Regions from separate parts of the Ewingella allii genome, predicted to be linked through region 2. Evidence: predicted binding sites of a transcription regulator. Region 2 holds the regulator's gene; each other region holds the start of a gene.
What was found. The regulator sigma-54, encoded in region 2, starts transcription at its own class of promoters, with help from an activator protein. The targets are predictions, from matches to a motif close to GTTGGCACANNTTTCGCTNT.
Positions count from the first base shown of each region.

Region 1 (2,271 bases), on a different contig from region 2:
AACCACATGCCAATGCTTTCCGGCAGCAGTTCAGGAACCACCAGATACCAGGTAAAGAATTGGACGATCAGGGGTACGTTACGAAACAGCTCAACGTAGCAAGTACCGATACCCGAGAGGAAACGGTTAGGGACGGTACGCAAGATACCGAACAGAGAGCCGACAAAGAAAGCGATAACCCAGGCACACAGTGACAGTGCGACGGTGACCTGAAATCCATTCCAAATCCACCCAAGATAAGTGGTATTCCCGAAGGGGGCTTGTTGCAGAAAAATGCCCCAGTTCCAATCTATAGACATAAAAACTCCATAATGCGCGCGAACGCAACCCTACTGAGTGATGACGAACCAATCCCATGCTGAGTGACGCAAAAAATGCGAGGTGGGGAACGACCACCCCGCATTCCGGTCTTGCTGCCTTTTCAGGCTGTCATCACAAGGCTGGTGGGCCAGCCCTTTATTTCCCCGCGGCAATTGGTAAATCACGTTGGGGCCTTCCCGTCTGTCTTATTATCTGACTAAGAAACTTACAGCGCTTTGTCGTTAGGCGCTTTGAACAGAGCTTGCATGTCGTCTGACAGTTCGAAGTTCATGTTCAGGTTCTTTGGTGGAATAGGCTGCTTGAACCATTTATCAAACCACTTGGCGGCTTCGCCCGAGGTCTGGGTTTTAGCGATGGTGTCATCGACCAGCGTTTTAAAGCCGGCGTCATCTTTACGCAGCATACAGCCGTAAGCTTCTTTGGATTGAGGCGTGCCGACGATGGTCCAGTCATCAGGCTTTTTAGCTTTAGCACGTTCGCCAGCCAGCAGAGCATCGTCCATCATGAACGCCACTGCGCGGCCGGTTTCCAGCGTACGGAAGGAGTCACCGTGGTCTTTTGCGCTGATGATGCGCATGCCCAGTTTCTTCTCTTCGTTCAGCTTGTTGAGCAGGATTTCAGAGGTAGTCCCTGAAGTCACCACCACGGTTTTGCCTTTCAGGTCATCGAAATCTTTAATGTCAGACCCTTTTTTCACCAGCAGGCGGGTGCCGATGATGAAGATAGTGTCGGAGAAAGCCGCTTGTTGCTGGCGCTCTGCGTTGTTAGTGGTCGAGCCACACTCAAAATCGTAGGTGCCGTTTTGCAGCAAAGGAATACGGTTTTGCGAGGTGATTGGCATCAATTTGACTTGCAGATTAGGCAAGTTCAGCTTTTTCTTCACCGCCTCAACGATAGCGTTGGAGTAGTCCTGAGAGTAACCCACCACTTTTTGATTATTATCGTAATAAGAAAATGGCACAGAAGACTCACGGTGACCGACAACGATAACGCCGTTATCTTTGATTTTCTTCAGGGTACCGTTCAGGTCTTCTGCATGGGCTACGCTACTTGCTGCCAGGCCTGCCAGCAGTACCGATAACGCCAATTTGCGCATTTGCATTGTCCAACTCCTTTGCTGTCGTTAAAGATCCACACCGAGGGATCAGGAAGCACTTATGAATCGTAAAGCTCATAGCCAATTCGAACTTACTCAGCATCGAAAATAGCTGAATGTGAAGATAATGAAACCACAATGTTTCTTTTTTGAGACGAGACACGCACCAAATCAATGCAAGAAAACATTCATGCACCGCGTATGAGTATGTTTTTTAAACGTTTGGTTCCACTATGGTGCACCGTCTTAGTAAAAATAAGTAAAAGCATAGCTTTCATAGAGATAAAGCAATAAACGTGCCAGTGGGGTAATGATTAGGAGAATTTATGGCAAAAAAAACGGGCGCCGTTTGGCACCCGTAGAGGAGGGATTGCGAAGCTTATTGGCGTTTATGCCGCTGATTCAAGAACAGCGAGATGCCCGCCAGCAGCAGCGTGAGGATCCACGTCGGCCACCAGCCAAAGCGTGCATATGGCGTAATGCCGGTGGTTGGCGTCACTTCCACATTCAGCACCTGACGAGTAAATTGCGGCAATTCAGCAATCATATCGCCATTGGCGTCTACCGCCGCGGTCACGCCATTGTTGGTACTACGCAGCAGAGGTCGGCCCAATTCCAAGGCGCGCATGCGGGCCATTTGGAAGTGCTGCCACGGACCGATTGAGTGACCGAACCAGGCATCATTAGAGATCGTCAGCAGGAAATCAGTATCAGGCTGGAAGTTATCCCGCACTTGCTCGCCAAAGACGATTTCATAACAGATGGCGGTGGTCAGATTCATCCCGCTAACCATCAGCGGCTTCTGCACATAGGCGCCGCTGCTCAGACCGGACATTGGCAGGTCAAAGAACGGG
Region 1 is NZ_JAWUDN010000001.1:243,586-245,856, forward strand. It holds gene SBO83_RS01145 (amino acid ABC transporter permease) at 1-299, opposite strand, end outside; gene SBO83_RS01150 (amino acid ABC transporter substrate-binding protein) at 527-1,423, opposite strand; gene lnt (apolipoprotein N-acyltransferase) at 1,797-2,271, opposite strand, start outside.
Region 1: a site for sigma-54 is predicted at 1,702-1,721, ahead of SBO83_RS01150 (amino acid ABC transporter substrate-binding protein). Genes of this name have one in related genera too.

Region 2 (2,271 bases):
AGGAAGTAAAGCCAAGATATGAAGCAAGGTTTGCAGCTCAGATTTAGCCAGCAATTGGCCATGACACCTCAGCTACAGCAGGCTATTCGCCTGTTGCAGCTATCAACGCTTGAGCTCCAACAGGAGATCCAACTGGCGCTGGAAAGCAACCCGCTGTTGGAGCAAACCGATCTGCATGATGAAATTGATTCCGTCGAAGCCACGGCCAGTGAAGGCTTAGATACGCGTGAAGCCCTTGAGCAGAAAGATATGCCCGAGGAGCTGCCGCTCGACGCCACGTGGGATGAGATTTACACCGCAGGAACGCCGTCAGGCACTGGTAATGACTACAGTGATGACGAGTTGCCAATCTATCAGGGCGAAACCACCCAAACGCTGCAAGATTACCTCATGTGGCAAGTGGAACTGACCCCCTTCACCGACACCGATGCCGCCATTGCCACCTCTATCGTCGACGCCGTTGACGACACCGGCTACCTCACCGTCTCGCTGGAAGATATCCTTGAAAGCATGGGCGATGAAGAGATAAGCATGGATGAGGTTGAAGCCGTGCTTAAGCGCGTTCAACGCTTTGATCCGGTGGGGGTTGCCGCACGCGACCTGCGCGACTGCCTGCTGATCCAGCTATCGCAATACGTGGCGGAAACGCCTTTTCTGGCCGAAGCTAAATTGATCGTCAGTGAACATCTGGATCTGCTCGCCAATCATGATTTTCGCGCACTTATGCGTTCGACCCGCTTAAAAGAAGATACACTTAAATGTGCGATGCAGCTGATCCAGTCGCTCGATCCGCGCCCAGGGCAGTCGATCAACACCGGAGAATCTGAGTATGTGATCCCCGACGTGCTGGTGCGCAAAGTGTCGAACGTCTGGACCGTCGAGTTGAATTCAGACAGCATTCCACGCCTGAAGATTAACCAGCAGTATGCCGCGATGGGCAACTCAACGCGCAGTGACAGCGACGGGCAGTTCATACGCAGTAATTTGCAGGAAGCCAAGTGGCTGATTAAGAGCCTCGAAAGCCGCAACGACACGCTGTTAAAAGTGACGCGCTGCATTGTCGAGCAGCAGCAGGCGTTCTTTGAATCAGGCGAAGAATTTATGAAACCTATGGTGTTGGCAGACATCGCCAGCGCCGTGGATATGCACGAATCGACCATATCGCGCGTGACCACGCAGAAGTTCCTGCACAGTCCGCGCGGTATCTTCGAACTAAAATATTTCTTCTCCAGCCATGTCAGTACTGACAGCGGAGGCGAGGCATCATCTACCGCCATTAGGGCGCTGGTGAAGAAATTAATCGCGGCGGAAAACCCTGTCAAACCGTTAAGTGACAGCAAGTTAGCCACCATGCTCTCTGATCAAGGGATCATGGTCGCGCGCCGCACAGTAGCGAAATACCGAGAGTCTTTGTCCATCCCGCCTTCAAACCAACGTAAACAGTTAGTTTGACCTCAACAGAGAAGGAAGACATTATGCAGCTCAACATTACCGGACACCACATCGAGATCACGGAACCTATCAGAGAATTTGTTACGACAAAATTTGCCAAACTTGAGCAATATTTTGATCGAATAAATCAGGTATACGTGGTGTTGAGCGTTGAAAAAGTGCAGAAAAAGGCGGAAGCCACGCTGCATGTGAATGGAGGCGAGTTGCACGCCACCTCGGATCATCAGGATATGTATGCAGCCGTCGATCTCCTGATTGATAAGCTGGCTCGCCAGCTCAATAAGCATAAAGATAAACTGAAACAGCACTAGCACCCACATAGTCTCTATGCACTACGGACCTTGAGTATCGGCTCGCGACCTTCTGGCAGCGAGCCGAACTGTCATTTAGGGTAAAAGAGCCTGTCCGGTGTCAGAGCGAAAAAGTGAATGATGAAATGATTAACGATATAGCCATGCAGTTAACGTCGGTCCTTAATGCCGAGTGCACCAAAAGCGGCGTTCACTGCGCCAGTAAGAAACGCGCGCTGGAAATCATCAGCGAACTCGCCGCCAAGCAGCTCAATCTGGCGCCACAGGTTATTTTTGACGCCATTTTGACCCGCGAGAGAATGGGCAGCACCGGCATCGGTGCGGGTATCGCCATTCCTCACGGCAAATTGGAAGAGGATACGCTGCGCGCCGTAGGTGTGTTCATTCAACTGGAACAGCCGATCGCTTTCGACGCTATCGATAATCAACCTGTCGACCTGCTTTTTGCCTTGCTGGTCCCCGCCGATCAATGTAAAACCCATCTACACACCCTCTCTTTGGTAGCTAA
Region 2 is NZ_JAWUDN010000008.1:196,460-198,730, reverse strand. It holds gene rpoN (RNA polymerase factor sigma-54) at 19-1,452, shown strand; gene hpf (ribosome hibernation promoting factor) at 1,476-1,763, shown strand; gene ptsN (PTS IIA-like nitrogen regulatory protein PtsN) at 1,877-2,271, shown strand, end outside.

Region 3 (2,271 bases), on a different contig from region 2:
TGCCGCGCACCATCCACTCAACCAGCGTCCAAGACAGGATTGCACCCGCGGTCGCCATAACAGTGTTGAGGAAGGCCAAAGCTGCGATAGAGCTGGCTGCACTGGCAGAACCGGCGTTGAAGCCGAACCAGCCAACATACAGAATCGATGCACCAGTGAAGACCATTGGCAGGTTGTGCGGTTTGAAGGCTTCTTTGCCGAAACCGGCACGTTTGCCCACCATGTATGCACCCACCAGGCCAGCAACGGCGGCGTTGATGTGTACAACGGTACCGCCCGCGAAGTCCAGCGCACCATCAGCCGCCAGGAAACCGCCCGCCCACACCATGTGTGCGATTGGCAGGTAAGAGAAGGTCAGCCAAATCACGGTGAAAATCAGGACAGCCGAGAAGCGCACGCGCTCTGCCAGGCCGCCCACCACCAGCGCCACGGTAATACAGGCGAAGGAGCATTGGAACGCCACGTGGATCAACTGTGAGAAGGTGCCGGTGACGGAATCAAGGCCGATGCCTTTCAGCATGACGTTGCTGAAGCCACCAAACACGGCATTGCCTTCGCTGAACGCGACGCTGTAGCCGTAAAGCATCCAGAGTACGCAAACCAGTGCGAAGGTCACGATGACCTGAGTCAGCATAGACAAGACGTTTTTGGAACGCAGTAAGCCGCCGTAAAATAGCGCCACGCCCGGCACCGTCATGAACAGTACCAGCGCGGTACAGATCATCATGAAGGCGTTATCAGCGCCGTTAGCCACCGCAGGTGCAGCAGCCATGGCAATCGATGGCAACAGGGCAGTTGCACCAAGCCCCATCATCGCGAGAAGTTTTTTCATTGTTAACCCACCCCGTTTCTCAAAAACTGCTGTCTTAAAAAGTGATTAAAGTAATAAGGCCGAAATTACAGTGCTGCTTCGTCGGTTTCGCCGGTACGGATGCGAATAACGCGTTGCAATTCAGCTACAAAAATTTTGCCATCGCCGATCTTGCCGGTGTAGGCCGCTTTGCTAATCACGTCGATCACTTCATCGAGCTGATCGTCGGCAATCGCAATATCGATTTTTACTTTTGGCAGGAAGTTAACGCTGTACTCCGCGCCGCGATATAACTCTGCGTGTCCTTTCTGGCGACCGAAACCTTTGACTTCCGTCACGGTCAGGCCTTGAATTCCTACAGCTGACAGTGCTTCACGCACGTCTTCCAACTTAAAAGGTTTGATCACCACAGTAACCAGCTTCATGTTGCCACTCCTCGAATTAAGAGCCTGCCGCGAGAGGACTCTCGCCGATACGAAAGGGATAAAGCAAAGGCTGTGCCAGAGTTGTTTGCGAGCTGAGATCTGACGTTTTGTGGCTTAAAGACGGGATTTCGGAATAGTCGCAGCAGGTGCGAGGCTCAAAATGGTGCAAATAGACCAGCCTCTCGCGCACTGTTTAAGTGCGCGACGCTATTTTTCAGTGCAAGGGAAATTTGACCTAAAGAAAGGCTGCATGAAGTTGGTGCAACGGCAAAGGGCAAAGCTTGAGAAATAAGAGAGAAGAGAGGCGCGGTGACCCGAGGCCGTCAGGTCACCGCGAGAGGCTTAGCCGTTTTCAGCGACCGGCTGCTCGTGTTGCGAAGAGGCGAGCTCCTCGCCCACCAGCTGCAACTGATACATTTGATAATAACGGCCTTTTTCGGCTAACAGTTGGAGATGGTTACCCTGCTCCACCGCCTGCCCACGATGCAGCACCAGAATGTTATCGGCATCTACAATGGTGGAAAGACGGTGGGCGATGACTACCAGCGTGGTCTGCTGGCGAATAGCCCGCAGCGCGCGCTGAATCGCCTGTTCCGTGCCGGAGTCGATATTGGCGGTTGCCTCGTCAAGGATCAAAATTTCTGGCGCTTGCACCAGAACGCGCGCCATGGCTAACAGCTGCTTCTGCCCCACCGACAAATTGTTCCCCTGCTCGCCGAGACGGGTGTTGATACCATCCGGCATCGCGCGTATCAGCGGCGCAAGCTGCACCACTTCCAACGCGTGCCACACCTGCTCCTCATCGATGTCGCGGCCCAACGTGACGTTGGCAAAAACCGATTCCGCCAGTACCACCGGGTCCTGCTGCACCATGGCGATGCCTTTGCGCAAGCTGGTGTGGGAAAGCTCAGACAGCGGGCGACCGTCCACGCGGATCTCCCCCTGATTCACCGGGTAATAGCCCATCAGCAAGTTGGCTAAAGTGCTTTTACCACTGCCGGTGTGCCCAACCAGCGCAGCAAAGCCGCGCGAAGG
Region 3 is NZ_JAWUDN010000002.1:264,597-266,867, forward strand. It holds gene amtB (ammonium transporter AmtB) at 1-832, opposite strand, end outside; gene glnK (P-II family nitrogen regulator) at 898-1,236, opposite strand; gene SBO83_RS07975 (SmdB family multidrug efflux ABC transporter permease/ATP-binding protein) at 1,579-2,271, opposite strand, start outside.
Region 3: a site for sigma-54 is predicted at 1,297-1,316, ahead of glnK (P-II family nitrogen regulator). Genes of this name have one in related genera too.